2 regions of the Paenibacillus stellifer genome follow, and region 1 is predicted to be linked to the other one. Evidence: a T-box and tRNA genes for the amino acid it is inferred to sense, from the RefSeq annotation. Region 1 holds a T-box; the other holds one or more tRNA genes.

What was found. A T-box is a leader RNA that pairs with one kind of tRNA and senses whether it is charged. The one in region 1 lies ahead of metG (methionine--tRNA ligase), so its partner is inferred to be a tRNA-Met.
Region 2: it has a tRNA-Met gene. The T-box ahead of metG (methionine--tRNA ligase) is inferred to sense a tRNA for this amino acid. The anticodon was not compared.

Annotation. Positions count from the first base shown of each region.
Region 1 covers NZ_CP009286.1:1,092,954-1,109,247, reverse strand. The annotation lists gene htpG (molecular chaperone HtpG) at 1-277, opposite strand, end outside; gene PSTEL_RS05115 (lasso peptide biosynthesis PqqD family chaperone) at 558-854, shown strand; gene PSTEL_RS05110 (lasso peptide biosynthesis B2 protein) at 856-1,311, shown strand; gene PSTEL_RS05105 (helix-turn-helix domain-containing protein) at 1,354-1,683, shown strand; gene PSTEL_RS05100 (ABC transporter ATP-binding protein) at 1,805-3,508, shown strand; gene PSTEL_RS28675 (hypothetical protein) at 3,678-3,806, opposite strand; gene PSTEL_RS05095 (hypothetical protein) at 3,993-4,928, opposite strand; gene PSTEL_RS05090 (asparagine synthase-related protein) at 4,939-6,921, opposite strand; gene PSTEL_RS05085 (acetate--CoA ligase) at 7,348-8,895, shown strand; gene metG (methionine--tRNA ligase) at 9,335-10,999, opposite strand; T-box leader at 11,134-11,400, opposite strand; gene PSTEL_RS05075 (S1C family serine protease) at 11,642-12,781, opposite strand; gene PSTEL_RS05070 (FxLYD domain-containing protein) at 12,795-14,051, opposite strand; gene PSTEL_RS05065 (M48 family metallopeptidase) at 14,435-15,088, opposite strand; gene PSTEL_RS05060 (hypothetical protein) at 15,248-15,586, opposite strand; gene PSTEL_RS05055 (helix-turn-helix transcriptional regulator) at 15,583-15,789, opposite strand; gene PSTEL_RS05050 (GNAT family N-acetyltransferase) at 16,001-16,294, shown strand, end outside.
Region 2 covers NZ_CP009286.1:3,988,770-4,005,063, forward strand. The annotation lists gene PSTEL_RS18465 (hypothetical protein) at 1-686, opposite strand, end outside; gene PSTEL_RS18470 (ABC transporter permease) at 788-1,537, opposite strand; gene PSTEL_RS18475 (ABC transporter ATP-binding protein) at 1,512-2,267, opposite strand; gene PSTEL_RS18480 (DedA family protein) at 2,292-2,924, opposite strand; gene PSTEL_RS18485 (P-loop nucleotide/nucleoside kinase family protein) at 3,114-3,668, opposite strand; gene PSTEL_RS18490 (carbon-nitrogen hydrolase family protein) at 3,826-4,836, opposite strand; gene feaR (transcriptional regulator FeaR) at 4,859-5,932, shown strand; partial or broken gene PSTEL_RS18500 (transposase) at 5,872-6,690, shown strand; gene PSTEL_RS18505 (cupin domain-containing protein) at 6,843-7,412, opposite strand; gene PSTEL_RS18510 (polysaccharide deacetylase family protein) at 7,503-8,315, opposite strand; gene PSTEL_RS28190 (hypothetical protein) at 8,473-8,754, opposite strand; gene PSTEL_RS28195 (helix-turn-helix domain-containing protein) at 8,770-9,018, opposite strand; gene PSTEL_RS18520 (MFS transporter) at 9,146-9,961, shown strand; gene PSTEL_RS28200 (nitroreductase family protein) at 10,005-10,646, shown strand; tRNA gene PSTEL_RS18530 (tRNA-Ile) at 10,647-10,720, opposite strand; tRNA gene PSTEL_RS18535 (tRNA-Met) at 10,773-10,846, opposite strand; gene PSTEL_RS28030 (hypothetical protein) at 10,922-11,086, opposite strand; gene pyrE (orotate phosphoribosyltransferase) at 11,245-11,886, opposite strand; gene pyrF (orotidine-5'-phosphate decarboxylase) at 11,883-12,599, opposite strand; gene carB (carbamoyl-phosphate synthase large subunit) at 12,807-16,028, opposite strand; gene carA (glutamine-hydrolyzing carbamoyl-phosphate synthase small subunit) at 16,033-16,294, opposite strand, start outside.

The sequences.
Region 1 (16,294 bases):
CGCCGAGATTGTTCTCCAGCTCTTCCTGAGTCATGCCGATGCCCGTATCGGTTAAAGTCAGGGTCCGGTTCTCCTTATCGGCGGTGATTCTAATGAAGTAATCCTCTTTGTTAAACGTCAGCGAATCGTCGGTCAGCGCCTTGTAATAGATCTTGTCGATGGCGTCGCTGGAATTGGAAATCAGTTCGCGCAGGAAAATTTCACGCTGGGTGTAGATGGAATTGATCATCATCTCCAGCAGCCGTTTGGATTCGGCCTGAAATTGTTTCTTGGCCATGATTAGTCTCCTTCCCAATCAATCTTTCATTTTCGTATATCGCATATAATTAGCACTCATCATCACTGAGTGCTAATCCCTACTTTTATATACCATATCTGGATTTCCAGGTCAATATCCCAAAGTCGAATGCCGTGAGTGTCCTTGGGCGGTTGACAATCATTTTTCAGAATGTTAATTTATACTTATCATTGTTGTTCTTTATTAAGAACATATGTTGCTCCGCGGTTTTTGCCCGGTTGCAGGATTTCCTATCCCTAGATAAGGAGTGGATTAACGAATGAAGACCAAGAGTTTATCCATGGACACTGTCCTGGTACAATGCGAGGGCAATATCGTCAGCGATATGGACGGGGAGAAGGTCATGCTGAGCATCGAACGGGGCAAATATTTCAACCTGGGACAGGTTGGAGGCGATATTTGGGAGCTGATCGGAACCCCGCGTTCCGTCAAGGAAATCGTCGAGGAGCTCCGCAAGAGCTACGAAATCGACCTCGAAATTTGCGAACAGGACGTCATTCCTTTTCTGCAGAATCTGCTGCAGGAAGATTTGATACGCATATCCGGAGATAAATAACATGGTCAGAAAAATCAGACGTCTGGCCGGCCTCGACAGGACGACGCTTCGCTTCTATATAGAAGCTTTTGTTCTGCTCGGCTGGGCGCGCACCCTGCTCTACTACAAGTTCTCCAGAGTAGCTCCTCAGCTCGGCAGACGCGGAGAGGAGACGGCGATGCAGGCCGATCCGCAGCATCTCGCCTTCCTGAATCACATTGCAAATTCCATCAATACGATCAGCAGATATACGCCGTGGCAGAGCAAATGTCTGGTCAGAGCCATCGCCGGTATGAAAATGCTGGAGCGTCGCGGAATCGACAGCACACTCTATCTGGGAACGGGCAAAGATGAGAACGGAATGCTGATTGCGCATGCCTGGCTGCGCAGCGGCCCCTATTATATTTCCGGCGCTGAAGTCATGGACCGTTTCGTTACGGTCGACAAATTCGCCAAATCCGCTTTGAATAACCGGTAAGCGCCAAGCCGCATGCTTGTCCGGTTGCGACGGAGGTTAGCCATGATCGGTAAAAAGATTCAACAGCTTCGCAAGAAGAAAAACTACTCCCTGACCGAGCTGTCCGAACGGGCCGGAGTAGCCAAATCGTACCTGAGCTCGATCGAACGGGGCATCCAGCAGAACCCCTCCATTCAATTTCTGGAGAAGGTCGGAGCCGTCCTCGGCATTCCGGTGGAGGAGTTCCTCCAGCCGGAGCAGCGCAGGGGAAGCGCGGAGCAGACGGACCAGGAATGGGACGAACTCGTTCAGGAAGCGATGCGATCGGGAATCAGCAAGCGGGAGTTCCGCGATTTCCTGGAGTACAACAAATGGAAGATGGAACGGCGCTGAGCTTGATGCTCCCCGTCTCCTGCCGCATTAGAATCGGACATCCAAAGCCGCATCTTTACGCAGGTTCGCCTCTAAAGACGGCTTTATTTTTGTATTCATTTACAGATCGGAGTCGACCCGGATGAACAAGTTGAAGACCCTCTTCAATACCGAAGTGATAGCCTGGCTTAAACTGTGCATGAAGGGAAAATGGAGCGCGCTCACCGTCATCATTCTGCTGAACGTCATTCTGTCGCTGGGCGGCGCTGCCCAGGCCATCGTCTCCAAGCAGGTCATCGATCATGCGGTGAATGACAGTCTGAAGCAGAGCGCGATGTACGCCGTCTCTTTTGCCCTGATCATGATCGCCCAGCTCGTGCTGTCCTCCCTCCTCACGCTGCGGACTGTTAAGCTGAAGGAGGCCATGAACAACGATCTTCAACGGAACTTCATGGACCGTCTGTACAAGACGGAATGGAAGGCGGTAGGACGGTACCACAGCGGCGATCTGCTGACCCATCTCACCAGCGACGTTGCCAGCGTAACCGATGGGCTGATCGCCACGCTCCCCGGCATACTCTCGCTTGTCGTCCAGTTCGCCACGGCGTTTCTGACCCTTCTGTATTTTGACAAAACACTGGCGCTCTTCGCCTTCCTGCTCGGTCCCGTCTCGGTTGTGATCAGCTGGTTCATCGGAAGGAAGCTGAAGAAGATGCAGCATCAGATTCAGGCCGCGGAGAGCCGTTACCGTTCGCTGCTGCATGAGTGCATCCAGAACTTTCTGATCGTCAAAACCTTTGAGCATGAAGACGACAGCCTGCAAAAAGTCCGGGGCGCCCAGCAGAACCGGCTGTTCTGGGTGCTGAAGCGCACCCGCTTCAACGTCGCCGCCGATCTGACGATGGGTACCGGCTACCGGCTCGGGTTCTTTCTCGCCTTCATCTGGGGAGCCTATCGTATCTCCACCGGAGCGGCCAGCTTCGGCATGTTCACCGCCTTCCTCCAGCTGGTGGGGCAAATTCAGGGGCCGCTGGAGGGGCTGGCACGCTCCTTCCCGATCCTGATCGCCATGGTGACCTCGGCCGAGCGTCTGATCGTCTTCCAGCAGCTGACTCCGGAGAACAAGAAGGCCATTCCTCCCATGCCTGCGGACCGGGTTACCGGACTGCGGCTGGATCATGTCGCCTATAGCTATGAGCCAGGCAAGCCGATTCTGACCGATGCCTCCCTGACCATCCAGCCCGGCGAGCTGATCGCCCTGATCGGAACGTCCGGCGAGGGCAAGACGACGCTGCTGCGCCTGCTGCTCGCGCTGATCAAGCCGAGTCACGGCGACATTTCCCTTACCGCATTAGGCCGGGAGCGCATCGCGCTGTCAGCCGATACCCGGCCGTATTTCTCCTATGTGCCCCAGGGGAACACGCTGTTCTCCGGCACAATCGCGGATAATCTGAAGATAGGCCATCCCTCCGCCACCGAGAAGGAGATGAACGACGCGCTGGAGGCCGCCTGCGCCCGGAGCTTCGTAGAGAAGCTGCCCGAAGGCCTCCATACCGTGATCGGCGAGCATGGCTCCGGGCTGTCCGAAGGCCAGGCCCAGCGCATCGCCATCGCCCGCGCGCTGCTGCGGCCCGCGCCGATTCTGCTGCTGGACGAAGCCACCTCGGCGCTCGATATGGACACGGAGTGGGCGGTTCTCCAGAACATACGAAGCTTCCAGCCGCGCCGCACCTGCATCGCCATCACCCATCGGCTGTCTGTCTTCGACGTATGCGACCACATTTACAGATTGTCCGAAGGCAGACTGTACCGGGAGCAGAAGGAGCTGGCTGTCCGCAGCGAGTAGGCAGGGGCCGCAGCCCGGGCAGCATACGGTCCATTCGGCTCTCCGCACATGAAACAGGCCGGGCACTTCGGCGCCGCTCCCGAAGGAACAGCGCCGAAGTGCCCGGCCTGCCGCATTTCAAAGCCCCGGGCGAACCGCCGGGGCTTCTGTCCGTTGAATGAATCTGATCTTAGGAGAAGGAATACCAGGTATGCTTACCGTCGCTGTAGCTTGCATCCGGAACAGCTTTCAATTGAGTTCCGTATTCCGTTCCGCTAACCTTCAATTCTTTCAATTCCGGCTTTTCCCAAACTTTCATGTATTCCACCTCCTGATAATATAAAACATTGACCATCGCCCTTATTCTATGCGTTGAGTGTGGGCAATATTTGTAAACTACAATACACGATTTTTTGGAAGAAATCAAGAAGTTCGATCGTTATAAAGAACAGTTTCTCTCTAAATCTGTCTTTTCTGTTTCTTTTTGTTACTTTCTATTATCGTGTCAAACCCGGATTTCGTTCAGCCTTTGAGTCATGGCCTGTATTTGCTCGTCAACCGAGAAACCGTGCTCCGGACGCTCAAGATGAAATACAGGAAGCTGCGCGCCGAGCCGTGAGCAGCGCATGAAATGCTCCTGACGCTTGCCCATGAATTCGATCAGCTCCGGCCGGTAGACATTGCGCATGATGGTCATCAGCTTGCCCGGCCCCCTCACCTCCGAGATCATTACTTCATTACCCGGAGAGGCCGTCAGTTCAAACAGGGCAGCCAGCTTTTGGGGAGATCGGATGAAGCCGCCTTCCATCGGAACATGGTACTTATCCCGGATTCCGGGAATCCGGGTGAAATCCCCGACGCCGCCGAAGATCCGCTCCGCCGTATCCCGCCACAGCTTCTGGCGGGGAAAAGCCGGGAGAATCCGGAAAGCGCCGTCCGCATCTTCCCGCAGCGCCGCCACATCGTCGGCGAGAAAGGCGCTGCCCCGTTTGTTCAGAGCGGCGGCCAGCGTTGACTTGCCCGCTCCCGAGCAGCCCGTAATAATGATATGCCGGCCCCCCAGCTCCAGAGCACTGCCATGAATGGGGAGCAGTCCCCGCTGCATGAGCAGCGCGCCCATGCAGGTTCCCAGAATGAACAGCGTATGGGCCTCCGGCTCGCAAGCATCGCTTGGCTCCGCGATGATCTCCCGTCCTCCCCTTACCAGAAAGCAGCCGATATCCTGCACGCGAAAGGCGAAGCCGTCCTCGCCGACCATAATATAGGCATGGGAATTCTCCGGGCCGGGAATCTGGACGGGAACCTTCCCTTCCCTGATCCATACGTCCGGTACTCCATCCGCCGGCAGCAGCCCTTCCAGGGGAAAGGCGGAAGCGATGTTGCATCCGAAGGCTTTATAATGAAATTCCAGGTTCTGAACATCCGAATTGCGGTCGTGCATGTCTACCACCTCAGCTGGGAATGTAGTGTTTCGTATGCCGGGAAATGCGCTCCCGCTTATAACTGTCGACAAATCGGGCGAAGATCACAGCAGTCAGAATATAGGCCACCCGGTCCTCATCCACTTTCGCCACATCCCGGCTGACTTCATCCAGAAGCTCTCTCAACTGCTCTGTCTCCAGATAGCGCTCGCTGTCCTCCCTGTCCAGAATCTTGCGGGCTTCCGCCAGCAAACTCGGCCATTCCGGAACGAGCCGATGAATCCAGTCGGCGCTCTGAAGGCCCTTCTTGATGATATTCAGGCGGATCGGATCGGGCAATATGCCCTTCATAGCCCGGCGTAGCAAATATCTCTCCTGGCCATGGCGCACGAACTGCCCGGACGGGATCGCCATGCAGAATTCGAAGACGCGCCGGTCCCTGGACGGGTCACGGATCGTAATGCCGTTCGCGAGTGAGAGCTTCGTCTCCACTGCGCCGATATGCACAAGCGGCAGCGGACTCGTTCTGGATTTCAAATCCTCCCGGTAATCGGGATAACGCTGAACCGGCACATTGGTGCCGATGGCATCCAAACGGCTCTCTACCTTCCACTTGCGGGCCAGCGAGCGATTGACCGGCACGCCCCGGAATCGGTCGTAGCCGCGAAGCTCCCTGCGGCTGCGCCACAGCTTCAATCGGTAGGGAGTTACGACCGGAATCGCGCTTTTGAATACTTTGGAGATCGGCTCGTTCACAAGCCGGCTGAAGCCCAGCAGCTCCCTGACGGCCGAGAATGCCCTGCCCCTTTTCCACAATGTCATTAAATGAACAGCGAAATTCCCGTAAGAGATCGTGTTGTTCCCGCTCTGCCCGTTCAGCATCACCGTACAGTTCCGCTCCGCGGCCAGCTTCAGGAAGGAATGATACCAGGTCATGTTCCGGAAAATTTTATAGGGCTGCTCGAAAATGCGGATCAGCTCGTCAATGTCGGTTGTACAGTTCTTCTCCGCGAAGCTGCTGTACGTAATCTCCACATTGGGATAAGCCTCGGCGATCAAATCCACCTCCGGCGCTTCGTTATAGACCCGCATCCGAGGAGGCTTCTTGTCAAAATCCGGCACAGGGACGGAGGTGAAGCCATGCAGCTTCCTGCCCTGCGCCTCAAGCAGGGGGGCCGCAACACAGGCGATGGAGCCGGAATCCATTCCGCCGCTGAGGAAGATGCCCGTCTCGCCAGCGCTGCGCAGGCGGCAGGCTACCGCCTCCTTGAAGATCCGGTTGAAGGCCTCTTCGTACTCTTCATCCGAGGCAAAACGGACCGGCTTGATGTCCTTCAGCGGGTCCCAATATCGGTTCTTCAGGAATTCCCCCGCCCGGACAACGGCCGTGTGCGCGGGCGGAAGCTGGTAAATGTCCCGATACACGGTTTCTTCAGGGTCCGTCTCATGCTGAATGCCTTCGATCGACAGAAAATCCGCGATCCACTTCTCGTTCAGCTCCGCCTCCTCGCCGCGCAGCGCAACCAAGGGCTTCTCCACCGTGCAAAAAGCGAAATAATCCGCGCCTTGAGTATAATAGAGGGTTCTTGAGCCCATGGCATCGCGGACCAGAAACAACTCCCTCCGTTCCTTGTCCCACACGGCAAAAGCGTAGTCCCCGATCAAATGGTTCGGGCAGGCATGTCCCCATTTCTCATACGCTTTCAGAATAAGAGTGCCGTCGGTGACAACCTGCGTCTCATCCAGCCCCAATTGCTCCAGCAGTTCGGCGCGGTTGTCGATAATGGCGTCGGCCGCAAGCACCAGACTGCCACTTTCGTTCTCTCCCGGCAGTTCTTCCAGCTTCGATTCGGGCGTATGATGGAAAACGCCGCAGCCCAGATGAACGGACCCGTCGGTCCATTCGCCCGTTCCCTGAAACGAATAAATTTTCAGTTGCCCGAACAACGCGGGGCCGGCCGAAACAGCCTTCCGGTCGCCTCCAAAAACGCATATCCCGCTGATTGCACCCATCTGCCCTTTCTCCTCTCTTTTCCCCGATGCATGCTAGGTTGCTAGATCCCAGGTGGTTAGGTGGATCAAAAGGCAAAATTCCTGCGTCTATCCTGGATTAACAGCGACCCGGCAGGGGCAGCGTTATGGATGCCTCGAATATTAGTCAAAGCCAAGTTCAGAGCCCCCCTATGTATTTCATTCTTGTCGGCTGCCTATGGCAGTATGTATGTCTAATTTACCATTTTTGCCGTGCTTAATAAAGAACGGTTTCCACCCGCTTCCAAATATGCCGTCCTCTTCTGTAAAAAGGATTGGAATCTTTTATGGTTTTAGAATCAGGTACTAAGAGTTCGTGCTATAATAGGGGAGCAATACGAATAGCTTGTGTATAGGAGATGGATCAAGTTGGGTAAAGAGCAATGGATCGCGCCGGAGCGCTACAATATGACGTCGGAGATGGAACGCCATCCCGCCGGGAAGCTTGCGCTGAAATGGTTAAGCGATAAAGGCGAATACGAGGAAATCACGTACGGAGAGCTGCTGAAGCTTGCAGGCCGCCTTGCAGGCGGCCTTGCCGAGCTGGGGCTGCGCCAGGGCGACCGGGTGCTCGTCATGGTCCCCCGCCGCATCATCGCCTATGTTATATATCTGGCCTGCCTGAAGCTCGGGCTGGTCATCATCCCGTCCTCGGAGATGCTGCGGGCGAAGGACTTGTCCTACCGTCTCCGCCATTCTGAGGCGCGGGCCGTCATCTGCTGGTCCGAGGTAACCGGCGAGGTCAACAAGATTGCTGAGGATCTGCCCGCGCTGGATTACCGCCTGTCCGTCACTCCGGACGATGGCGAGGCGGAAGCCGGCTGGACATCGCTGCAGTCGCTGATGGAAGGCCGGGACAGCTCCTATCCGACCGCCGACACCGGCCGGGACGACATGGCGATTCTGGCTTACACTTCGGGTACGACCGGCAATCCGAAAGCGGTGGTGCATACACACGGCTGGGGGTACGCACATCTGCGCATCACCTCGATGTGGCTTGATATCCGGGAGGAGGATACGGTCTGGGCGACCGCCGCTCCCGGCTGGCAGAAATGGATCTGGAGCCCGTTCCTGTCCGTGCTCGGCCACGGCGCTACCGGCTTCGTCTACCACGGCTCCTTCCATCCGCACCGCTATCTGCAGCTCATTCAGGACCAGAATATCCACGTCCTGTGCTGTACGCCGACCGAATACCGCCTGATGGCGAAGATCGACGGACTCGGCCGCTATGACCTGTCCCGCCTCCGCTCCGCCGTCTCTGCCGGCGAGCCGCTGAATCAGGAGGTCATCCATGAATTCCAGCGCATGTTCAGCCTGACGATCCGCGACGGCTACGGCCAGACGGAGAGCACGCTGCTCATCGGCACGCTGAAGGATGCCGAAATCCGGCTCGGCTCGATGGGCAAAGCAACCGCCGAGGGCATGATCGAGGTCGTGGATGAGAACGGCGTTCCGCTTCCTCCGGGAGAGGTAGGCGACATCGCCGTCCATGTGAACATGCCGGCGCTGTTCCAGACCTACTACAAGGACCCGGAGCGCAAGGCGGCTGCAGTACACGGCGAGTATTTCATTACCGGCGACCGGGCCGAGAAGGATGAGGACGGCTATTTCTGGTTCGAAGGCCGCGGCGACGATATCATCATCAGCTCGGGCTATACGATCGGCCCGTTCGAGGTGGAAGAAGCGCTGATGAAGCATCCGCTGGTCAAGGAATGCGCCGTCGTCGCCAGCCCCGATGAAATCCGGGGCCATGTGGTCAAGGCCTTCATCGTGCTGAAGGATGGCTGCGAAGGCACACCGGAATTGGCCAAGGAACTCCAGGCCCATACGAAGGAGATTACCGCACCGTATAAGTATCCGCGCAGAATCGAGTTCATCTCCGATCTCCCCAAGACAAGCTCCGGCAAAATCCGCCGGGTCGAGCTGCGGGAACGCGAACGGGCGGCCAAACGATAAGATCAGGGCGCTCAATTGATCTGCGCTGAGAGAGATTGAAGGTTGAAAGACCCCTGCCCGCTTGCATGCGGTGCAGGGGTCTTTTGCTTTTGGCGACGCCTAGCAATCGGAGGTGTAGCCCGGGCGGCTGGGCGCCGGGTAGTTGCGCGCTTCGCGTCAGCTGCCGGATAGACAGCCGGGCAGCCGGTGCAGCCCGGACGGCTGGGCGCCGGGCAAGATGCGCGCCTCGCGTCGGCCGCCTGATAGCGGCCGGGCAGCCGGTGTGCCACGCGGCTGGGCGCAGGGCTAGTTGCGCGCCTCGCGTCAGCTGCCGGATAGCCGGCTGGCCAGCTGGTGTAGCCCGGGCGGCTGGGCGCCGGGCAAGATGCGCGCCTCGCGTCAGCTGCCGGATAGCCGGCTGGTGCGTCCGGCCACCTCGCTTAGTTGCTCTATCCGCCTGTCACTCCTGACGCTCTGCGGCCGCCGCCTGATCGTTCAACCGTTCCCGCTCCTCCTCAATCACCCCGGGATCGATCCGCTCGAAGAGCAGCCGCAGCTCTGTAATTTCGCGCCCCGCAGGCACGAGTTCAAGCTGCCAGCTCGGAGCCCCAAGCGCCAGGAAGCGGCGGATTTGGCCGCAGGCGAACGGAATGAACGGCTCCAGCAGGTTAGCGAAATTGGCGATAATCTGGACACATTCGTACAGAATGGCGCCGCACGCCGCACGGTCTTCCTTCAGCACAGCCCATGGCTGCTGCTCATCAAAAAAGTGATTGCCTTCCCTCACCACGGCAAAAATACGCTCCAGCGCCCGTTTGAAATGGCCGTCTTCGATCAGTGTTCCCGCCTCCGTATACAGCCGCTCCAGGCGAAGCCTCCATTCGTCTCCAAGCTTTCCCGCCGGCACACGCCCTTCGAATGATCGGTTCAGAAACGCGAGCGTCCGGTTAACGAAATTGCCGAATGCCCCCAGCAGCTCGCCGTTATGGCTGTAAATGAATTCCCGCCAGGAGAAATCCGTATCCCGCTTCTCCGGCCCGTTCGCCAGCAGGAAATAGCGGATGGAGTCCGGATCATACCGGCTTAGCAGATCGGGCACCCACACGGCCCAGTTCCGGCTCGTGGAGAACTTCTGGCCCTCCAGCGTCAAATACTCGCAGGATATGATCCGGTCGGGCAGATGATAGCCCCCTCCGGAGCCTAACAGAATCGCCGGCCAGATCAGCGTGTGAAACGGGATATTATCTTTCCCGTGGACATAGTAGGCGGTGATCGGCTCGCCCCCGTCCCGCCAGAAGGCCTCCCAGTCCCCGCCCTTCTCCGCAGCCCATTGCCGGCTTGCCGACAAATAACCAATGACGGCATCCAGCCAGACATAAATCTTCTTGTCCCGGAATCCCGGAACCGGAACGTCCACTCCCCAATCCAAATCCCGCGTCGCTGCCCGGTCCTGCAAGCCTTCCTTCAAATAACGGGAAGTCAGCTTGACCGCATTGTCTCCCCAGTTCCCGGAGCGCCCTTCTGAATAGGCCTTCAGATCCTGCTGCAGCGAGGACAGCTCCAGATACAAATGCTCAGCCGGCCGCTCCGCCGGGGGATTCCCGCAAATTTTGCAGATCCGGTCCAGCAGATCGGCGGGATCGAGCAGCGCCGAGCAGGCATCGCATTGATCGCCTCGGGCGCGGCTTCCGCAGAAGGGACAGATGCCCTCCACATAACGGTCGGGCAGAAACCTGCGGTCGGTCTCGCAGTAGGTCTGCGTGACTGTCTTCCTGTACAGCCTGCCTTCCTTATGCAGGCCGAGGAACAGCTCCTGTACGACCTGATGATGGAACGCCTGATCGGTCCGGGTGTACAGATCGTAGGTGAATCCCAGCCGGTCGAAGCAATCCGCGAACTCCCGGTGATAGCGGTCCGCGATTACTCCCGGAGTTACGCCCTCCTTCATTGCCTGGACGGCGACCGGTGTGCCGTGGCAGTCGCTGCCGGACACATACAGCACCTCCTCGCCTTTGGCCCGGTAATAGCGCGCAAGCACATCGCCGGGCAGCACGCTGGCCAGCCTCCCGAGGTGCAGCGAGCCGTTGGCATACGGCCAGGCGCCTCCGATGAATATTTTGCCCATGTTCATTCATCCTTCCCATGTATGATTCCCTGGCTACACCAAAGCCAAATCCCCCGGCCAAGCGGCGGGACTTGCTTAGAAGCGAATTCCGGCACTGAGCGAACTCCCCCGAACGCAAAAAAGCCCTCATCCCACAAAGGGACGAGAGCTTAAGCTCACGCGGTACCACCCAATTTCATTTCCGCCTTGCGGCGGTCACCTCTTCAGGTACGGCGAAAATTATCGCTTATACCCTAGCACGTTAACGGGTGCGGGTTCCGGCGCAGCCTACGGCCCTTGAAAAGGCTTCGGTGCGCAGCTCAGAGACCATGTTCCCAAGACTCTTCTTCTCCCCTTCTCAGCTCCCGGGGCTCTCTGTCGGAAGATATCCGCTTGGTACTCTTTCTCTTCAAAGCTTTTGGCATATGTCAGGTTACGGGCATTATATGTCCATCTCTTCATCAGCGCAACCTCTTACATCACGCCCCTAAATCACGCTGCCTTAAATACGCCGATCACACTGCCTTAAATACACCGATCACGCCGCCTTCACCGGATTCGGCTTTTCCGGATTCGCCTTTTCCGACGGTCCTCCCGGAGCGTGCCTCACACGCATGAGGATCAACAACGCCGGCCGGGCTGCTCCGAACTAACGAATGGCTGCTACTTGATCTTTTCACCCTTGCCGTGCAGAATTTTCAGTTCTCCGTTCTCATACCCGACCGAATAATTCATGCTGTAAGACTGATACACGGTGCCACTGTCCTTCCGCTCTTCGGCTGTAATATCGACAGTCACCTGAGCGCCATCCTCCAGCTTCTTCAGCGACAAGGTTCCCAGCGTGATGTAACCCGTCTTCAGATAACCGCTGCGGAAATCCTCGTAGCTGATCTTGCCCTGCCACTCGCTGCCCAGCAGTGAATAAGCGGAGACATAGTCGCCCGTGTTCAGACTCTCGTAAAAATAAGCCACGATATCACGCTCATCCGCGTACCCGTCTCCGCCGTCATCGTCCTCGCCTCCGGCACTCACGTCCGGCAGCTTGGACATAGGCTGGGCGGACCATTCCCGCGCCTGGGCGATGATGCTGGAAATCGGGATGCTGAAGCCGATGCCCGACTCTTCCGTAGCGGCGGCGGAGTTGATGCCCAGCACCTCGCCCGTCTCTGCGTTCACCAGCGGTCCCCCGCTGTTGCCGTGGGTAATCGGAGCCGAAATCTGGTACAGATTGCTGTAGGTGTAAGGATCAATATCGAAGCTCCGGTTCAGGCCGCTGATGATTCCCGTCGTCACCGTGTTCTCCAGTCCAAGCGGACTGCCGAGCGCCAAAATCTCGTCACCGGCCTCCGCTTTATAGCCTTCCGCCAGCGGCAGCGGCTCCAGTTCCTTAAGCTCCGGAACCCGGACAACCGCCACATCCGTCTCCGTTCCGATGCCGATGACCTGGCCCTTGTATTCCTTATGATTCAGCGTCCGCACAGTCACCTCCCGGGAGCCGGACACGACATGGGCGTTGGTGAGCAGGTCGCCCTGCTTGTTGTAGAGGAAGCCCGAGCCCAGTCCATCCCCGCTCTCAATCGTGACCACCCGTTTCTGGCTGTCTTCAATAATGGCCTTGCGTGTCTTCGGGGCCGCAGCTTTCACAGCCCCCTTATCGTCCTGCGCAGAAGTCTTGGCTGCGGCAAGCAGCGGCTGTCCGTCCAGGCTGGACTCGGCGGATTGATGGATCAGATAGGCGCCAGCCGTACCCGATCCCAGAATAATCAGGCATGCGGCTGCGCTGATCCATGTTCCCTTGCTCATCTCTCATGCCCTCCTATTCCAGATACCAGGTGGCATTAGCGACCGATACCGTGGCCTGGTCGTACACCCCGTAGTAATATGTCGAGAAACTGCCCGATTCTCCCGGCTCCAGCCGGAACGGCGAGACATCGGCGTAAGTTTCTCCGAGATACGCGCCCGAGCTGTCGTAAATGGAGAGATTGACGCTGATCGAATAGATCGCCCGGGTCGCCTTATTGGTGGCCGTTCCGCTGATCATCAGATCGCCGTATTCATCCAGAACCGCCTGAAGCCCGGTCACATCGACAGCGGCCGTCCGGTTCTTCATGTCCTCCTCCGCTGCCTGCTGCTGGGCAAGCTGAATGCGCTCTGCTTCGGCCTTCTCGAACTCGCGCTTGGCTTCCTCGACCTGCTTCCGGTACGCGGTCAGCTTCTCATTGTCCGCGTCATAGGAGAGGCCCGTGTCGACCTCCTCCAGCGCTCCAGCGAAATCCTTCTTCCGCAGCTTCTGCTCGGCCGCCGAATAGCTGATCGAGGCGATTTTGCCGATAATCTGCTTCTTCACCGCAGCCGCCTCCGTTCCGGACAGCCCTTTCAGCGTATCCAGCTTCGCGGCCAGTGCGTCGACCGTGCTCAGCTTGTCCAGCTCGCTCTTGATTTTGAGCACGGTCAGCAGCACCTGATCTGCCGCCAGCTCCTTCTTGAGCGGCGCGAAGAGCGGCTCCTCCCGCTTGCCGATCAGCCCTTCTACCGCGTTCAGCTCCTTCTCGCCTTCGCTCAGCTTCTTCGCCTTAAGAAGTCCGGCGGCGCTGTCCAGCCGGGTCTGAAGCTGGGCGGCCTTCGCCGCAAGCTCCAGGTCCCGGGCCAGCGCGGCATAGCCCGGCCGCGCATTCCCGGCGCGATCCAGGAGCGAGACGGCGGAGTCATACTTGCCCGCCAGCGCCTCCGTCTTGGCCTGCTGCTGCAGCGCCAGCACCTCCAGGTTCACCGATTGCTCATGCTGATGCAGCAGCGTGAGCCCAAGAGCCGTACATCCCGCCAGCAGAAGCGGAATCACCCACTGGAATACCCGCCCGGCTCCGCGCTTCTTGACGGGAGCCTGCTCCCTTGGGGAGCGCGCGCCCCCCGCCTCCGGGCGAATGAACGACGATCCCGGTTTCCGGACTGCTTCCGCTCCCGCAGCGACCTCCAGCACAGCCTGACGAACCTCCTCCGTCAACAGCCTGGCGCCGCATTTCCCGCATACCTTCTGTTCCGGGGCACATTTCTCCCCGCACTGATGACAATACACCTTGCTCCCCCCAGAGTCCCTTGATGCTGCTACTCGAACTTGCAGCCGATTATATGGATGCCGCCGGAAGACCCGGATCAGCCTTGCGATCCGGGTCTTCCGGCATGTTATTTTTCACTATACCATATTGTGGGTCCCGTTGAGTCCGCCTGCCTGGAAAAAAATCAGCTCAACCCAAGCCGTATCTCCCTTTCAGCCGCATATCAAGACGCTCTCTCAGCCCGGTTAGCCATTCAGGCTCATGCTCCCAGACTTCGGCGGCGGCTCTTCGCACACGGGCATAGTTCGCATGATCTCCCTTTCGCCGATTTGACTGCGTTATTCCAGGGCGTACTTGCTCTGTGTATATGCGGACATCAGAACGCTGCGTCGATCCGCAGAGCTTACATCGTCATAGCGCCTCCGAACCTTGCCAGATACGCTTCCTTCTCCTTATAGTCGGGCATGACGCCGCCCACCCGTCTCCAGAACGAACGGTCGTGATTCATATGGAGCAGGTGGCACAGCTCATGGACGATGACATAATCGATCACCTGCGGCGGAGCCATGGCCAGCAAATAGTTGAAGGTCAGCTTCTTGTCCGAGCTGCAGCTGCCCCATTTGGTGCGGGATTCGACGATTTCGACCGACTTCGGCTTCACCTTCAACTGCTTCTGGTACGCGCCAATCCGTTCCTCGACAACCTTCCGGCAGCTGGCAAAATAAAACCGCTTCAGCCGTACCCTCAGCTCCTCCTCTGTTCCTTCATCCGTACCGATCAGCTCGCGCAGACTGCAAGGTCTGCCGAGGTACAGAAACTTTCCCTCTTCGGTATACTCCTTGGCCTTGAACAAATCCTTGGCCTTCTCCAGCTGATCCAGCTTCTCCGCAATATAGGAGGCATGTCTGCCGACAGCCTCCAGAATCGTCTCCTCTTCGGTATTCTTCGGCGCTTTTACCGTAATGAAGCCGGTGGAGTCGATATGAAGCAGAATTTTTCGGCCTTTGCCGTACTGGACGTGGAATTCAATGATTCGATCCCCGATGTTGATTTTCATAATGTCCTCCCCTGGGAATCCCCCATCGGCTTATCTGAATGTACACATCTGTGTTAAAAATGCGCTAATTACATTTCACGTTCGTATTTGACGCGGCAGAAGACACCATATCCCACGACGAACAGATAAGAAGCTGTCAGCAGCAGAATCTCCGCCAGATCAGTACCCATTAACGCAAAAAGCAAGCAGCAAAGCGCCGAACACGTATATCATCACATCATAGGCTTTGGCCTTCGCCCGGTTTCCAACTGCAATGTTGCGTTCATCCTTCTCTGCGATCTCGATTTCCCTCTGCAGATCCGGCCGGTTCTTAAGCGACCGCTTACGCAGGATCTCCCCCATCCCGTGTCCAAACATGCCGCTGCCGATACCGACCAGCACATAGGGAAGCGCCTGCGCGGCATCCGGCAGCAAATCAATCTTCACCGCAACCAGCCCCGAGGCAAGCAGGATAATCCCCAAAATAGCCGCTCCGAACGAATAAGCGCGTTTGCTCATCTCGATTCTTCCTCCTCGTAAATAAATATCTCCTCAATGCTCATGCCGAAATATTTGGCGATTTTGAAGGCAAGCAGGATGGACGGATTGTATCTGCCGTTCTCCAGAGACCCTATAGTCTGCCTGGACACTTCCAGCGCGGACGCCAGCTCCTCCTGCTTAATTCCCTTCTCTTTGCGAATTTGCTCCAGCCTGTTCTTCAAAAGCTCCCTCCTCACATGGAAAGTATCCTTTCCACGATTCCATCATACCACGTTCCCCCTCAATGTAAAGCCTACTTTCCATTTCGTTCATCAAATAGACGCTTATATCCTGCTTTAGTCATCCTTCTCGTTGTATGTATACGATCAAATGAATTGTATTTTTATTAATAATATCGTATTATTATTCAAAAAAAAGTGGCGGTGATTATCCTTGGATTACCGATTTATTGAAGAATTATCTCTGAACAACTGGCCTTCCCTCTCAACCCTTCTATACGACAACTGGGTGCTGCGCTTCGCGGACGGTTACACCAAGCGGGCCAACTCCATCAATCCGATTCACCCTTCCACCCAGGATTTGAGTTCCAAGATCAAAGAGTGCGAAAGCCTCTACTTCTCGAACCGGCTGCCCGCCATTTACAAAATAACGCCTTTTGTCCACCCTGCCAATCTGGATGACATTCTGGCAGATCAAGGCTATTCCCTGATTGATCACACAAGCGTC
Region 2 (16,294 bases), 2.8 Mb from region 1:
TTCACATCCTTCAGATTGACCAGATTCTGCCGCAGCAGTTTCTCCGGATCGGATGAATGCGAAGCCGAATTGCTGTCATCGCGATTCCATTCCGACTGATCCGACAGATGCTTGAACGCAAGCGGGGCCATCGCCTGGACGACAGCCGGAATTTGCGCGCCGTCAAGCTGCAGCGAAATCGTCTTGGTTCCGTCAGCTCCGGCCGTAGAGGTTATCTCATCCTTTAAATTCCCGATCAGCGCATCAATAACGGTCTCTTCCTGGCTGCTGAACCAGAGAGAGTCTCTGCTCTTCTCATCCTGCTCCCTGCCTTCCGGATCTTCCTGGTCCTTCTTCACATAGTAAGTATCCGAAGCACCGGTCTTCCAGACCTCTTCCCCGGCCTGCTTGTACAGGTCCAGGTTAACGGCACCGGCTGTGCCGCTGACATAAATGGAGCCGCTTACGGTTTCCCGTTTCACGTCTGCCTTCAGCCGGCTCTGCGTCTTAACAAGCAGCGTATTGTCGTCCTTAAGCTCGGCATTGGCGCTGACCGTGACGCTGTCCAGATTCTGCACCGTAGCTTTAAGCGCAGATTTGTAATCGTCATAACCCGATGTCCCCGCAAACGCCGTAAGACCGGTAACCAGCATGATCGTGCCGCTGATACCAACCGCGCTTCCGGTTAACAACCACTTCTTCTTCATCCTTCCATTCTCCCTTTCCGCTTAATTGTCCTGCAAGCTAAGCCTAAGGGATAATCCTAAACTCGCTGTGAAGAGATTATTAAATCATTCTTAATTACGCCTTATACCTCCCTGCGGTCGAACAGAAGAAATCCTAGAGCCAGAAACAGAACCATTCCTGAGAGCAGAAATACCGATCCGGTTGCGAGCCGGGCCGCCGACGCGCTATGGCTGAGCCACAATACATACCAATCCGTATACGAGGCGATGGAGAAATAAGAGAAGCCTTTGACGAAGTAAGGAACTGCCTTGACTCCGGCATAGATCAGAATGGAGAATACCATGAAGCCCGCTGCACTGCGAAAAAATTGAGCGACACATACAAACAAAGCCGCAAGCGCCACCATGGACAGAAAAGCTGCCGAATACGCCTTTATCAGATTGAAGAAAGGCAAGCCCCCCGTATCCGCCATCCCGAGTCCCAGATTGCAGAGGGCGCTCACCGTCCCCAGTAGAATCAGCAGTATCCCGACCGATATGCCAAGCGCCAGGAACTTAGCCATATATGCCCCAAACCTTGTGATTGGCCGAAGCAGCGCCAGCTTCAAGGTTCGCGACGAGATTTCCTGCGGAAACAAATCGGCGATCTCCAACAGCATGAACAAGGGAATCAGGAACAGCGTATAGATCTCCAGCATTTGCACCGGATAGGAGGAGCTGACGGCGGCCAGTCCAAGAACAGGGTGAAGCGCCCGGAACAATGCCGCCAGCAGCAGCGGAATCAACAGGGTGACGGCGAGGAATACCATCGTCTTCTTACGATAAAGCATGAGCTGAAGTTCGTTTCTAAGTCCCGCTGACAGGCCGTCCATATTCCATCAGCTCCTTTCCTCTCTGCAATTCATTCATGTAGAACTGTTCCAGAGACGTGTTGTCACTCATCAAATCGGGCACCCTGCCCTCGCGGATCAGCACACCCCGGTTAATAATTCCCACCCGGTTGCAGAGTTGCTCCAGTTCGTGAATCATATGGCTGGATATCAAAAAAGTAATTCCCTGTTCATCCGATAAGCGTTTGACCAAAGCGCGGAACTGTACAACCCCTTCGATATCGAGCCCGTTCGTGGGCTCATCCCAGATGACGAACTCCGGGCTGTGCAGGACCGAAGAGGCCATGGCAAGCCGCTGCTTCATACCGGTGGAGAAGTACCCGATTTTCTCTTTGGCATATGTCTCCAGTCCGACCATTTCAAGCACTTCTGCAATTCGTTCCCGGCCCACCTCCGGATAAAAGTTCGCATTCAGCTTCAGGTATTGGCCCGCCGTAACATATTCGTGGAAATCGGCCGACTCGATCATGCAGCCAACCTTTCTCATGACCGAGGCGAAGGACGCATCCCTGTCCTGCCCGAACAAGGTTATGCTCCCAAAGTTCGGGGTAATCAGTCCGGTCAGCATTTTCAGAAGCGTAGTTTTCCCCGCGCCATTCGGTCCGAGCAATCCGTAGATATCCCCTTGTTCCAGACTCAAATCCACTCCGTTAATGCCTCTGCCGTTCCGAAATTCCTTGGTAACTCCGGTTAATTTCGCAATTGGATACATGTCAGTCCTCCTTTCTCGCTCAGGTCAGGCTCTTGTCCGGGAATTGGTCCGTTCCTTGTTGCGGCGCAGGAGCCACCAAGCCAGCATAATGACGACCAATCCGCAGATCGCATAGCTGATCGGACGCATATATTGTTCCACAACACCCCAATTATCGCCCAAGCGGTATCCCAAATAGACAAGGGCCGCATTCCACGGGATACAGCCGAGCAGGGTAAAGATGATGAATCTCCCCGGCTTCATCCCGGCAATCCCTGCCGGCAGCGAAATAAAGGTCCGGACGAAGGGCAGCATCCGCGTAAACAGCACCGTCCCTTCGCCAAACCGGGCGAACCAGCGCTCGGCCTGCTCCAGATGATGCGTGTTAAGGAGGATATATCTCCCGTATTTATCGAGCAATCGCCGACCTCCCGCCCTGCCGACGTAAAAAGCGATTAAAGAACCAAGCAGATTCCCGATACTGCCCGCGATCAAGACTTCAATCCAGGAAAGAGAGCCCTGCGCAGCCAGCCATCCGCCGCTGAGCATAATCACTTCACTAGGTATCGGGATGCATGCACTCTCCAGTATCATGCCGATCCAGATCCCCCAAATTCCCATGGTATTGACCAGATTCAGCGCCGCTTCGGATATCCAAGACAACAGTTGATGCATGATTTCCCTCCTCTTAGGCTAACCCTTATGTTTAAATGTAACGTTCGGATATAAACAGGATATGAAACGAATCTTAACGATTCCTTAAATTTGCATTGGATCATCTGCCCGGTAAAAAAGAGAAAGAGCCTGCAGGATGCATGAACACATCCTGCAGGCTCCTATTGTTGTTCTGAATTGGCGGCAAGTCCGTTAAAATTCAAATTCGTCTTCAAGAACGAGATTTCGCTCCGCGTTCCAAATGGGCATCACATATTCCTTAATGAGCGCCGCAACTTCAGGAACCGAATGGGCACCGGTATCAATGGTGTACAGCGGCGGATCAAAGTGAGTATCACTACACTGAAGCAGCAATTCGGCAAACTCGTGATGCTCCTGAAATCGTTCAGCGGTCCATGTAAAGTTATCAAACCGGTTCATCAGCCTTTTCTCCCGAACCGATCTATCACAATGCAGGTTGATATAGCACATCTGGCTGAATTTCGCGTAATCCTCGCAGAAAGCGGCGTCCCATGGTGTAAAATTGCCGCAAATGATCGTCCCTCTGCCAGAACGCGCAATAGAGTAGGCAGACCGCAGCGTAATGTTCATCCGGGTTCTTTCATCCAGGGTAGGCGTCATCCAGTGAAGCATATCCGTGCTGAAGATATCGAATTCCGGCATCGTCTTGCGGAGCATTTTCGAAACCGCTGTTTTCCCGGAGCCGCTGGCGCCAATGACGAAAAAAATGGGAAGTTTGTAATCCATCGTAGAGTCCCCTTCCACGTCTCTCCCTGCAAAGCTGTGTTCGAGATGAGATCACTCCTGCTGCGCATGGAAGTGATTAGGCTAGGTCGTGAACCGCTCCGGGTTGAGGATTTGCTACTTTCATTTATATTCGTTCTGCTGCTTAAATGTTGATAGGCTAAATGCCGGCTTCGCTTTTGAATTGAAGCTCATCATAAGTCAAAACCTTTTGCGTAGCCCCGCCGATATGCTTGATCGGCTTATGCTCCGTTCGATCGAACGACAAGGACAGAAATCCCGGTGTGGAATAATGGCCTGCCGGATCGATCAGGAATTTGCCGGGAATGATTTGTTCCAAATCAATATCCGCGTAAGTGATCCCTTCTTCATCATGGGCTAACGGGCTTCCGATTTCCATGCCGTTAGGAGCAATGATTTTGGCGAAACCATAACCAACCTTCATATAATTTTTCTGCTCTTCCGTTTCACATATTTTGTCACGCTGCGCTTCCGTCCAGATTTGCGAGGACAGCAGACAAAATACCTGGTTGGTCATTGCATAGTACCGGGTAGCCACCACGCATTGTTCCGGACCGAATAAATGACCTTCCTGCGGCATGCCAATCGGCCAGGAGGATACATGCACCTGTTCATTCATCGATGTCATCGCTGCAAGGTTGAGCGGCAGCATATGCTCCCAGCATTGCAGCCCGCCCAGATTGCCGAACTCCGTCTCGAACACCGGCATCATGCTGCCGTCTCTATCGCCCCAGATGGTCTTCTCCGCATTCGTCGCCTTCAGCTTACGGTGCTTGCCAATGAGATTCCCATTCGGATCAAACCACAGCTGCGTCAGATAAAGGGAGCCTCCCTCTTTTTCAGTGACGGATACACAGAAATAGACTTTATTCCGCTTGGCGGCCGCACTTAGCTTTTGCACAGCCAGACTGGGAATCTCAACGGAATTCTTATACAGTTCAATATAGTATTTCATACCGTAATCCGCATTGCCAAGCCAAATCCACCAAGGATATCCCGGTATAAAAGCTTCCGGAAAAGCGATGACCTTCGCCCCGTTGGCTGCCGCCTCATCGACAAGCCGGCATGTTTTGTCAACTGTCGCATCAAGGTCCAGCAGAACAGGAGACGCCTGAACGGCGGCTACTCGGTATTTGGGATAATTGGACATTGGATAAACCTCCCTGTATGGAATGAAGCGATGTGCTATTCAATTCAAGTATTCGAAGACTTCTTGGACTGGGGGGTTATCCTTGCATACGATTTTATCGACAGAGCAGGTGGACGAACGGGAATCTTTCGCTTATTGGCGTGAACGGATCTGTGACGTGTTCGTGCAGCTCGATGCATCCCAGCTTTCCAGGGAGAGATTCACCGGACGAATGGAGGTTGGGTATCTGGAGGACATCCAGATATCCGAGGTGTCGTCTGATCCGCAGCATGTTGTCCGCTCAAACCAGCAGATCGCGAAATCCGGGGAGGAGTATTTTCTCGTCAGCCTGCAAACGGCGGGTCAAGGGTATACCGAGCAGGATCGCCGTCAAGCGAGACTCGCACCGGGGGATTTTGTCCTGTACGACAGCACCAGACCCTACGTCCTGCATTTCGAGCAGCCGTTCCAGCAAATCGTCTTTCAATTTCCCCGTTCGCTGCTGATAACCCGCTGCAGACAGGCGGAGCGCATGACTTCTGTCCGGATTCCCGGCGCACAGCACCCGGTCGGCAACCTGGTATCGTCCTTCTTCAGAACTTTGGCCTCCTCCTATCGCGGTCTGGACCCCGCAGCCCGGATGCGAATAGCCGAGAGTGCAATGGATTTGCTGTCGGCTGCGCTGAGTACGTATTCCGGCACTGAGCTAAGCGAGTCTGTCTCCACGGCCAATGTCCATCTGTCAGGCGCCCGGGCGTTCATCTTCTCCCATCTGGCCGACCCCAATCTTTCCCCTTCCATGGTTGCGGCCAGCCAAGGGATTTCGATCCGTTACCTGCATCGCTTGTTTGAAGCGGAAGGGCAATCGGTCGCTGCGCTAATCCGGGATCGCCGCCTTGAGCAATGCCGCCGGGACCTTAGCGATCTGAACCAATCCCATCGCACCGTTACGGAGATTGCTTTCCAGTGGGGCTTCAATGATGCCGCCCATTTTAGCCGGATATTCAAGCAGCATTTTGGCATGAGCCCGACCGGATTCCGAAGCAGCGTATTCACTTGCTTGGCGACCGAAACAGCTTTAGTAAGACAGACACGGATGCGACCTTCATGCGGATGAAGGAAGACCACATGCGAAATGGCCAGCTGAAACCGGGATACAACGTACAGATCGGAACCGAAAACCAGTTCATTTTAGCGTACAGTGTTCATCAACGACCGACGGATACCCGCTGTTTACAGCCGCATTTGGATAAAGCTCAGGAATTATTGGGGAAATTGCCGCAGACCGTCATTGCAGACGCTGGCTATGGGAGTGAAGAAAACTACGCTTACTTGGAACAGGAACAGATTCGGGCTGTCGTGAAATACGGCAGTTACCATAAAGAGAAGAGCAAGGCGTGGAAGGCGGACATCTCTAAGATCGAGAACTGGACGTATCACGAAATGGAGGATGCCTGGACCTGCCCAGCCGGGCAAACGCTGGAGTTTCATAGAGAACACAAGGAAGCTTTAACGAGTGGATACGAAATTCACAAACGACATTATCGAAGCCGCTCCTGCGAAGGTTGCCCCCTGAAGGATCGTTGTACGAAGGCAAAAGGAGACCGGGAGGTGGTCGTTAGTCTGGAACGATTAAGATACCAGCACCAAGCACGGGAACTCCTTCGAAGCGAGGAAGGATATACCTTGGCTGTACGCCGAATGATTGAGCCAGAAAGTGTGTTTGGGCAACTGAAAAATAACCGGGGATTCCGGCGTTTTCTGCTTCGAGGGCTGTCCAAAGTGACCCTTGAGGTCGGGTGGCTTTCGCTTGCCCATAATATGCTGAAGCAAGCCGCAGTGGACCAAAAACGCAAGGCAGCGACCCTCCAATAACGGGAGAATCGCTGCCTTGCTGTCTTTTTAACAACATTTGGAATTAAGATGAGCTGTTTCTTCGTAGAAAATCTACTTATGGGACAGCCCCTTTGCCCTAGCACAATTGGCGGGTTTAGCCAATGCCCTGCTTCTAATGAAGCTATAGATGACTACTTGGAGGACGCCATCGCGTCCGCCTTGGTTACATGTACGGTCCCATACGGATGATGCGGCGGTGCATAAATGACATACACTTTAAGCGGCCTGTTCCCTTTATTCGTTATATTATGCCATTTGCCGGCCGGCACCATGACCGCATATCCATCATAGGCCATAGTCTCATAATCCAGTTGATCTTTGCGATCCCCCATCTGAACGAGTCCCTGGCCTTCTTCGATCCGGATAAATTGATCCGTATCCGGATGAACTTCCAGACCAATATCATCTCCCACATTGATGCTCATCAAGGTCACCTGGAGATGCTTCCCCGTCCATATTGCGGTGCGGTAGTTGTTGTTTTGCTCCGCAGCCTTTTCAATATTAACGACGTACGGGTTCGGTCCATAGTCTTTGACAGCTTCCGCAAATCGTACAGATGTATACCCGGCCACGGAGCCATTGAATGGCAATGGCGGAATTACGGATTGATATCCTGTACCCTGATAATAATTCGGGATCACATTCGGGCTATAAGGATACGGGTATACCGGATAAGAGTACCAACGCGAGTCATAAAACATGTATCTCATTCCCTCCATCATTTATACATCAGCATATGCCCATATGTTAGAAAGGTTCCGCATGATGTAATCCGGAGTGCAACCAGAGCGTTATGACCCAGGTGTTAGCTTCGGAAAAATGAGATTATCCTGCGGAATCCCGGGAGAATCTTCTGTGCTTTCCTTTCGTTGATTGGAGAGTTTCATGAGCTCAGAGACCGTCACACAGCGAAATCCCTGTTTCTGCAGCCTGGGCATAATAATCTTCAAGGCCTGAACAGTCTGGGAATGGCCATATACATGATCATGAAATAAAACAATATCTCCGTTTCTGGCGTTTCGTATGACCTTATCCGCAATCTTATTTACTCCGGGACGGCTCCAATCTTTGGTATCTTGATGCCATGACCAGAGGATAAGCTTCTGCCCCAGCCGGGTCGAGATGTTCACCAAGTCTTCATCATAAAAGCCTCCCGGCGGCCGAAACAATTCGCTCCGTTTGCCAGTAATGGCTAGAATTTCTTCCTCCGTCCGCTCCAGCTCCTTAACGACGAGATTCCCGTTAACCGGCCGTTTGAAATACACATGATGATACGTATGATTAGCCAGCTCATGCCCTTCTTCTACAACTTTCCGGGCAACCTCGGGATAGGCATGGAGACGTTCTCCGATAGCGAAAAAAGTACATCTGGCATGATATTGCTTCATTATCTTTAGTATTTGTTCCGTCTCCACCGGGTCAGGCCCATCATCAAAGGTTAAAGCAATAACCTTTTGATTGGTATGTACTTCCCATAGCACGGTTCCATTCTTCTCATACAGATCACGGCTTGCGGGCATCACGCCATTTCCCCATACCGTATCCTGATCGAACAGCAAAAGAAAAGTGATGATCAATATCATCGTTCGAAATGTTTTTCTCATTTGACCCTGTTCCTTTCCGATTCCGTTCTGGCTCTATGAGAAATACTTTCTCCATTAAAGCCGTTTTTTAGTGAAGAAATATATCCCAGAGCGCGTTCTCCACAATACATCCCCTCGCAGAAAAAAACTTGATGGCATGAAGCCAATCAAGTTTCTATTAAAGCTGTTTTAATTTATGCCTTGTACCCTCATCTATGGGCATTTGAATGGTGATATTTGCTCCCTCAATTTCTGTTGATCGAAATGAAATATAACTAAGATATAAGTTTCCTGCTAAAGGGTGATGCAACAGTTTTTGACCCTCTGGCGTTCCCATAATGCCTTGGTTATTCCACCATTTATTGAATAAAGAAGGATTTTGACTATCCAGGAATTTCTGCAAGGTGTCCGAAATCGTAACGGAAGCGGCGTCTTCCACAGGCGGTTTTTTATCTGACAAATTAAATAAATATCTTTATTCTTCGTTATTCAATTGAAAAACCCGACTCAAAGAGAGCAGCACGTCTATGGATGGATTCACATTCTGTCCCTGTTCGATGCGCACATACCAGTCAATGCTGACACCGGCCAAATCCGCAACTTCTTCTCTCTTCAGCCCTACCACTCTTCTTTTTTTATCGCATTTGAGTCCGAATTGTTCGGGTCTCAGTGTGGATCTTTTCTTTTTTAAAAAAAACCCAAGCTCCTTGCTTTTCGATATCATGACGACCTCTCCCATTTCGGTTCTGCTGAACATAGGCATTATTAATCATATGATAACCTGGCTTCTATTTAAAATGATTTCACCATTATACACTATCTTCATAACTCACAGAGAGGAAGATGTGAACATGACCAGTGATCTGAGATCCCGGAATTTCACAAATAAATTATTAGTAATGTTGTCCATTATTTGTGCCATAATGGTAGCCAATTTGTACTACGATCAAGTTTTATTGACTGATATCTCCAATTATTTTTCTATAGCTGCTTCCTCATCCGGCAAGCTTGCAACCTCTATACAGATCGGCTATACATTGGGGTTGTTGTTTATTGTTCCATTAGGAGATCGATTTAGCAGAAAACCGTTAATTATTTTAAGTATGATTGGTTCAGCTGTACTATTATATCTAATGACTTTAGTCTCTACATTTAATTTAATGGTAATTGCAGGATTCTTCATGGGCCTTTCCAGTGTTACGGCACAGCTGATCATCCCGTTTGTTTCGTCAAATATTTCGTCAGCCAAACGAGGGAGCATCGTCAGTCACTTATTAACCGGAGTATTTCTTGGCGTGTTGTTAGGCCGGGTATTAGGAGGAGTTGTCGGCCAATTACTGGGATGGAGAGCAGTCCATGAATTGGCGGCAATCGTTGTGTTAGCCCTGGCTGTTTACTTATTTTATACTCTTCCGCAGGATCAAATATCAAAGGAAAATTCATATAAAAATATTCTGTTGTCCCTGCCTCCATTATTGAAAAAGGAGAAAGTACTAAGAGAAACCATCGTTTTTGGTGCTGCCGCATTTGTGCATTCAATATTTTTTGGGTCTCTTTGTCCTTTTAGAAAGCAGTCCCTATCATTATGGCAGTGCCGTAGCTGGAATCTTTGGTTTCTTAGGTGTAGCAGGTGCAATAGCGGCCGGATTTGCAGGGAAACTTGCTGACAGCAGCAAGGTGAGCTCATGGAACCTGCTTGCTCTGGCTATCATGTTCATCTCTTTTATTATCTTAGGCATAGGCTGGTCAAGTCTCATCATTATTATCTTCATTACCTTTACTCTGGATGTTGGTTCAAGAATGAATATGTCTCTAAATCAGGGACGGATTTATAAGCTAGATCTCCAGAATCACAGGTGTCAGCCGGAATCCCCAATTCATCAAGTAAAGGAATGTCTGAAATGCGGCTTATGCGTAAAGGAGTGCCCTGTTTATGTATTAGAACTTAAAGAAAATGGCCCTGAAGAAGTTGCTGCTGAAGACTGCATTGCCTGCGGCCATTGTGTAGCGATATGTCCAAGGGAAGCCATTGATAATATGAGAACACCTTTATCCAATCAAATCAGCTCAAAAACATATCCAAAACTAAATCCGGAGGAGGCGGAAAACTTTCTTCGTTCAAGACGCTCCGTTCGCTCCTATAAAAAAACGCCTGTCCCCAGAGAAAAATTAACAGAACTTGTCCGTATTGCGCATTTTGCTCCCAGCGGACATAATCTTCAGAACTGCTTGATCAAGCGGTTTCCCTTGTCATCGATGAATTTGAAACAACTCACTAACATAACCCAACAACCTACTAACATAAACAAAGACAAGCAAAAAACCCTTGGCAAGCCAAGGGTTTCAGGGTAGTGGGCCCTACAGGACTCGAACCTGTGACCAATCGGTTATGAGCCGACCGCTCTAACCAACTGAGCTAAGGGCCCTGATTAATGTCTCCGTATGAATGATGACGGGTACTGCCTATGTGAAGCATTATTGCGGGGGCAGGATTTGAACCTGCGGCCTTCGGGTTATGAGCCCGACGAGCTACCGGGCTGCTCCACCCCGCGTCAGTGATCAACATTCAAACAGCGACAATAATTAATATACAGGATAGCAGGGCCATTAGTCAAGTGTTAAATGGATTATGGAAGAAATCGAACTCCGTACTTACCTTTGCGGGAGCGGTAGATCTCTACATAGCTGGGATCATGGTAGCCGTAAATCCAGCCATCCTGCTCCAGCCGTTTGGCCAGGCATCCGGCCTGAAACCGGGTCCGGAAGAGCTTGGCGAAGTAAATCCAGTTCATCAGGATGTCTCCTTTATGAAAGGTCTCGACTGCTGCAGGTATAGGATGCCCCTGAATCACGTCTTTATGCAAAAGCGCAATACACAGCACCAACAGCCCACGCCGAGAGGCGATGGGCTGTTGCTTTGAAGCAGGATAGACTGGAATGATGTAATGGTTTAGACGCCGAACGAAGACGGATCTTTTCTCCACGACTGGAGCAGTTCCACGTCGGTGGAGGCGATTTTTCCCTGGCCCAGCGCAACGTCGATCAGGGTACCATAGTCGGACAAGCTCTGCAGCGGAATGCCTGCTTCCTGGAACGCCTTCTCCGCCCGGTCCAACTGGTAGCTGAAGATGGCGAGAACAGCGACCGGATCGGCTCCGGCTTCCTTGACGGCTTCCGCAGCCTTCAGCGAACTGCCGCCTGTCGAAATCAGATCCTCGATCACGACAACTTTCTGTCCCGGAGAGATGATGCCTTCGATCTGGTTCTGCTTGCCATGTCCCTTTGCTTTATCGCGGATATAGGCCATCGGCAGGTTCAGCTTATCCGCCACCCAGGCGGCATGCGGTATGCCCGCTGTCGCCGTTCCGGCGATCACCTCGGTGCCGGGATATTGCGTGGCGATCAGCTCTGCGAATGCGTCGGCGATGTAGCTCCGGATTTCAGGGTAGGAGAGCGTAAGGCGGTTATCGCAGTAAATGGGAGACTTGATGCCGGATGTCCAGGTAAAAGGCTGCTGCGGACGCAGCGCCACCGCTTCAATTTTCAGCAGATAGGATGCAATTTGTTCGCTTCGGTTCAATAATGGGCTCATGCTTGGATCATCTCCTTAATAATGTTCTCCGCGGCTTGGCGCGGATCAGGTGCAGCGGTAATCGGCCGGCCAATGACGAGAAAATGGCTGCCTTGCCGGATGGCCTGTCCCGGCGTCATAACCCGGCTCTGGTCATCAAGCGACGAGCCGGAAGGGCGAATGCCCGGTGTAACGGTGCGGAAGCCGCTGCCGCACGCGGCAGATATGGCCGCAGCCTCCTGCGGCGAAGCCACCACGCCGTCCAGCCCCGCTGCAGCGGCCAGCTGCGCGTAGCGCACTACGGTATCCGGCACTTCGCCCGGGATGCCGATCTCGCCGTTCATCACGGACTGGCTGGTGCTCGTCAGTTGGGTCACGGCGATGACCAGCGGCCGCTTCAGCGCCGGGTTCTGCGCGATGGCGAGCTCAACGCCCTCCAGAGCCGCCTTCATCATGGCTGAGCCACCGGCTGCATGGACATTGAACATGTCGACGCCGAGCGCCGTCACACTCTGCGCTCCGCCCTTGACGGTGTTCGGAATATCATGCATTTTCACATCCAGGAAGACGGAATAGCCGTTATCCTTCAGTTCGCGTACGAAATCCGGTCCAGCCGCATAGAACAGCTGCATGCCAACCTTCATGTAGCATGGAATGCCTCTCAGCTTCCCGATCATCTCCCGCGCCTGCGACGCATCCGGGTAATCCAGCGGAATCATCAGCCGGCCGGCCATCTCCTCCCACTGCGTGTCCTTAGCACTGCTCCGTTCGTGCGCCGGGGCGCTTGAAGCGGTATCCTTCTCTCCGGTCATCTCCATGCTCCTTTACTGATAACATTACGTGCACCCGCAAAAGGTCCGGGCACAGCGGAACGGTCTGCGATGCCCGCAAACCGTCCCTGTTGATCGGTGTATGATTATCAAGTTTCCGTTACAAGCGGCTTATTGCCCAACGAAAGCCGGCATCGATTGCGAGGAGAAGTTGATCGTCTCCAGCATGCGCAGCAGCGCCGTTACGGTATCGAGCGATGTCATGCAGACGATGCCGTTCTCTACCGCCTCGCGGCGGATGCGGAACCCGTCACGCTCCGGCGTCTTGCCCTTGGTCAGCGTGTTGAAGACAAAGTTCGCCTGGCCGCCGCGGATGAGATCGATGATCGTCGGCTCGCCTTCGCCGATCTTGTTGACGTTCATCACGTTCAGGCCAGCCTGCTCCAGCGCCAGCGCCGTGCCGCCGGTAGCGATGATTTTGTAGCCCAGACGGTGGAAGCCCTTCATCAGATCTACGGCAACTTCCTTGTCTTTGTCGGCGACAGTAACGATGATCGAGCCCGTTGTCGGGATCTTCATGCCCGCCCCGATGAGGCCCTTATACAGTGCCTTGGCATACAGTCTATCGCGTCCCATAACCTCGCCGGTCGATTTCATTTCCGGTCCGAGCGTCGGTTCTACTCTGCGCAGCTTCGCGAAGGAGAATACCGGCACCTTGACGGATACGTAGTCGCTCTCCGGCCACAGTCCTTCCGAATAACCCTCGTCCTTCAGCTTGCCGCCAAGAATAACCTGGGTCGCCAGGTGGGCCATCGGGATGCCCGTTACCTTGCTCAGGAACGGTACGGTGCGCGAGGAGCGCGGATTAACTTCGATGACATACACTTCGCCTTTGTAGATGACGAACTGGATATTCACAAGCCCGATCGTCTTAAGCTCCTTCGCGATCTTCACGGTGATGTCTACAATCTTGCGTTGAAGTCCAACCTCCAGATGCTGCGGAGGATATACAGCGATGGAGTCGCCCGAGTGGACGCCCGCGCGTTCCACATGCTCCATAATGCCCGGAATGACTACGGTCTCGCCGTCGCAGATTGCGTCGACTTCGACTTCCTTGCCCAGCATGTAGCGGTCGATCAGAACCGGATGCTCCGGATTAACCTTGACCGCTTCTTTCATGTAGCTCAGTAGTTCAGTGTCGGAGTAGACGATCTCCATCGCCCGACCGCCGAGCACGTACGAAGGACGTACCAGCACCGGATAACCGAGCGACTGGGCTGTGCCTACCGCTTCGTCCACTGTCGTTACCGTGCTGCCTTTCGGCTGGGCGATATGAAGGCGGGACAGCAGCGCTTCGAACCGCTTGCGGTCTTCCGCTTCGTCGATGCTCTCCAGGCTTGTGCCGAGAATCTTCACACCGGCTGCGCTGAGCGGAGCCGCGAGATTGATCGCTGTCTGTCCGCCGAACTGAACGATAACGCCGATTGGCTTCTCCTGCTCGATGACGTTCATGACATCCTCGAAGAAGAGCGGCTCGAAATACAGGCGGTCGGAAGTGTTGAAGTCCGTCGATACGGTCTCCGGGTTATTGTTGATGATAACCGCTTCGTAGCCCGCTTTCTGGATCGCCCAGACCGCATGTACGGTGGAGTAGTCGAACTCGATGCCCTGGCCGATACGGATCGGGCCGGAGCCGAGTACAATTACCTTTTGCTTGTCTGAAGCCAGCACTTCGTTCTCGGTTTCGTAGGTCGAGTAGTAATAAGGCGTCGTAGCTTCAAATTCGGCTGCGCAGGTGTCTACCATCTTGTAGACTGGCTTCAGCCCCTGGCCAAGGCGGAATTCACGCACTTCGGCTTCCTTCGTCTGACTGCCTCCCGGCTGGCCTTCCGCCCGCAGTTCAGCGATCGCGCGGTCTGTGAAGCCGCGGCGCTTCGCCTGATACAGCGTCTCCGGCGTCAGGCTTTCTTCTTCGCGGATGCGGTCCTCGAAGGCGATAATGCCTTCGATTTTGTCCAGGAACCACCAGTCGACCTGGGTGATATCCTGAATTTCCTGCAGCTGGTAGCCGCGGCGGAACGCTTCGGCGATCAGGAACAGACGCTCGTCGTCCGGCTTCGCCAGACGGGTCTTCAGCACCTCGTCCTCCAGCAACTCGGCGCCCGGCAGCTTGAAACGGTGAACGCCGATTTCGAGCGAACGGATCGCCTTGTGGATCGATTCCTCGAATGTGCGACCGATCGCCATAACCTCGCCGGTCGCTTTCATCTGTGTGCCAAGCTTGCGGTTGGCGTAGATGAACTTGTCGAACGGCCAGCGCGGAATTTTGCTGACGATATAATCCAGCGTTGGCTCAAAGCAGGCATAGGTCTGACCCGTTACCGGGTTGACGATTTCATCCAGCGTGTAACCGAGCGCGATCTTGGCCGCCATCTTGGCGATCGGATAGCCGGTCGCTTTGGAAGCCAGCGCCGAAGAGCGGCTGACACGGGGATTTACTTCGATAACATAGTATTGGTAACTCTGCGGATCGAGCGCGAACTGCACATTGCAGCCGCCTTCGATGTTCAGAGCGCGGATGATCTTCAGGGAAGCGCTGCGCAGCATCTGATACTCGCGGTCGGACAGCGTCTGGCTCGGAGCCACGACGATACTATCGCCCGTATGCACACCGACCGGATCGAAGTTCTCCATGTTGCAGACCACGATGCAGTTATCGTTCGCATCACGCATGACTTCATATTCGACTTCTTTCATGCCGGCGATGCTCTTCTCGATCAGACACTGGCCGATCGGGCTGTAGCGAATACCGGCTTTAACCGTCTCGCGCAGCTCGTCTTCGTCCGCACAAATGCCGCCGCCTGTTCCGCCCAGCGTGTAGGCCGGACGTACAATAACCGGGTAGCCGATTTCTCCGGCGAAGTCCAGCGCTTCTTCCAGCGTCGTCACAATCGTGCTCTCCGGCACCGGCTGCTCCAGCTCACGCATCAGTTCGCGGAACAGGTCGCGGTCCTCGGCCTTCTCGATGGAATGAAGCTGGGTGCCCAGCAGCTTGACATTCTCCTGCTCCAGCACGCCGGCGCGCGCCAGCTCAACGGCCATGTTGAGGCCTGTCTGTCCCCCGAGGGTCGGCAGCAGTCCATCCGGACGCTCCTGGCGGATGATGCCGGTCACAAAGTCGAGCGTGATCGGCTCGATGTAGACTTTGTCCGCCATGTTGGTGTCGGTCATGATGGTCGCAGGGTTGCTGTTAATCAGGATAACCTCTACGCCTTCTTCCTTCAGCGCCTGGCAGGCCTGAGTTCCGGCGTAGTCGAATTCGGCCGCCTGGCCGATAACGATCGGACCAGAGCCGATCACGAGAATTTTCTTAAGCTTATCGTTCTTAGGCATTCGATTAATAGGCTCCTTTCACGGCTTCAAGCTGCGGTTTCGTTGTAGGGGCCGAGTTCCGGGCATCCGCCGCAAGCTGCGCCTGACGGGACACGGCTGGAGTGTTCTTTTTGTGCTGTGCAATCATTTCTAGGAACCGGTCGAACAGATAGCCGCTGTCATGCGGTCCAGGCGCTGCTTCTGGATGATACTGCACCGAGAAGGCAGGGAACCGCTTGTGCTTCAGACCTTCGATCGTCTTGTCGTTGTTGTTGATATGTGTAATT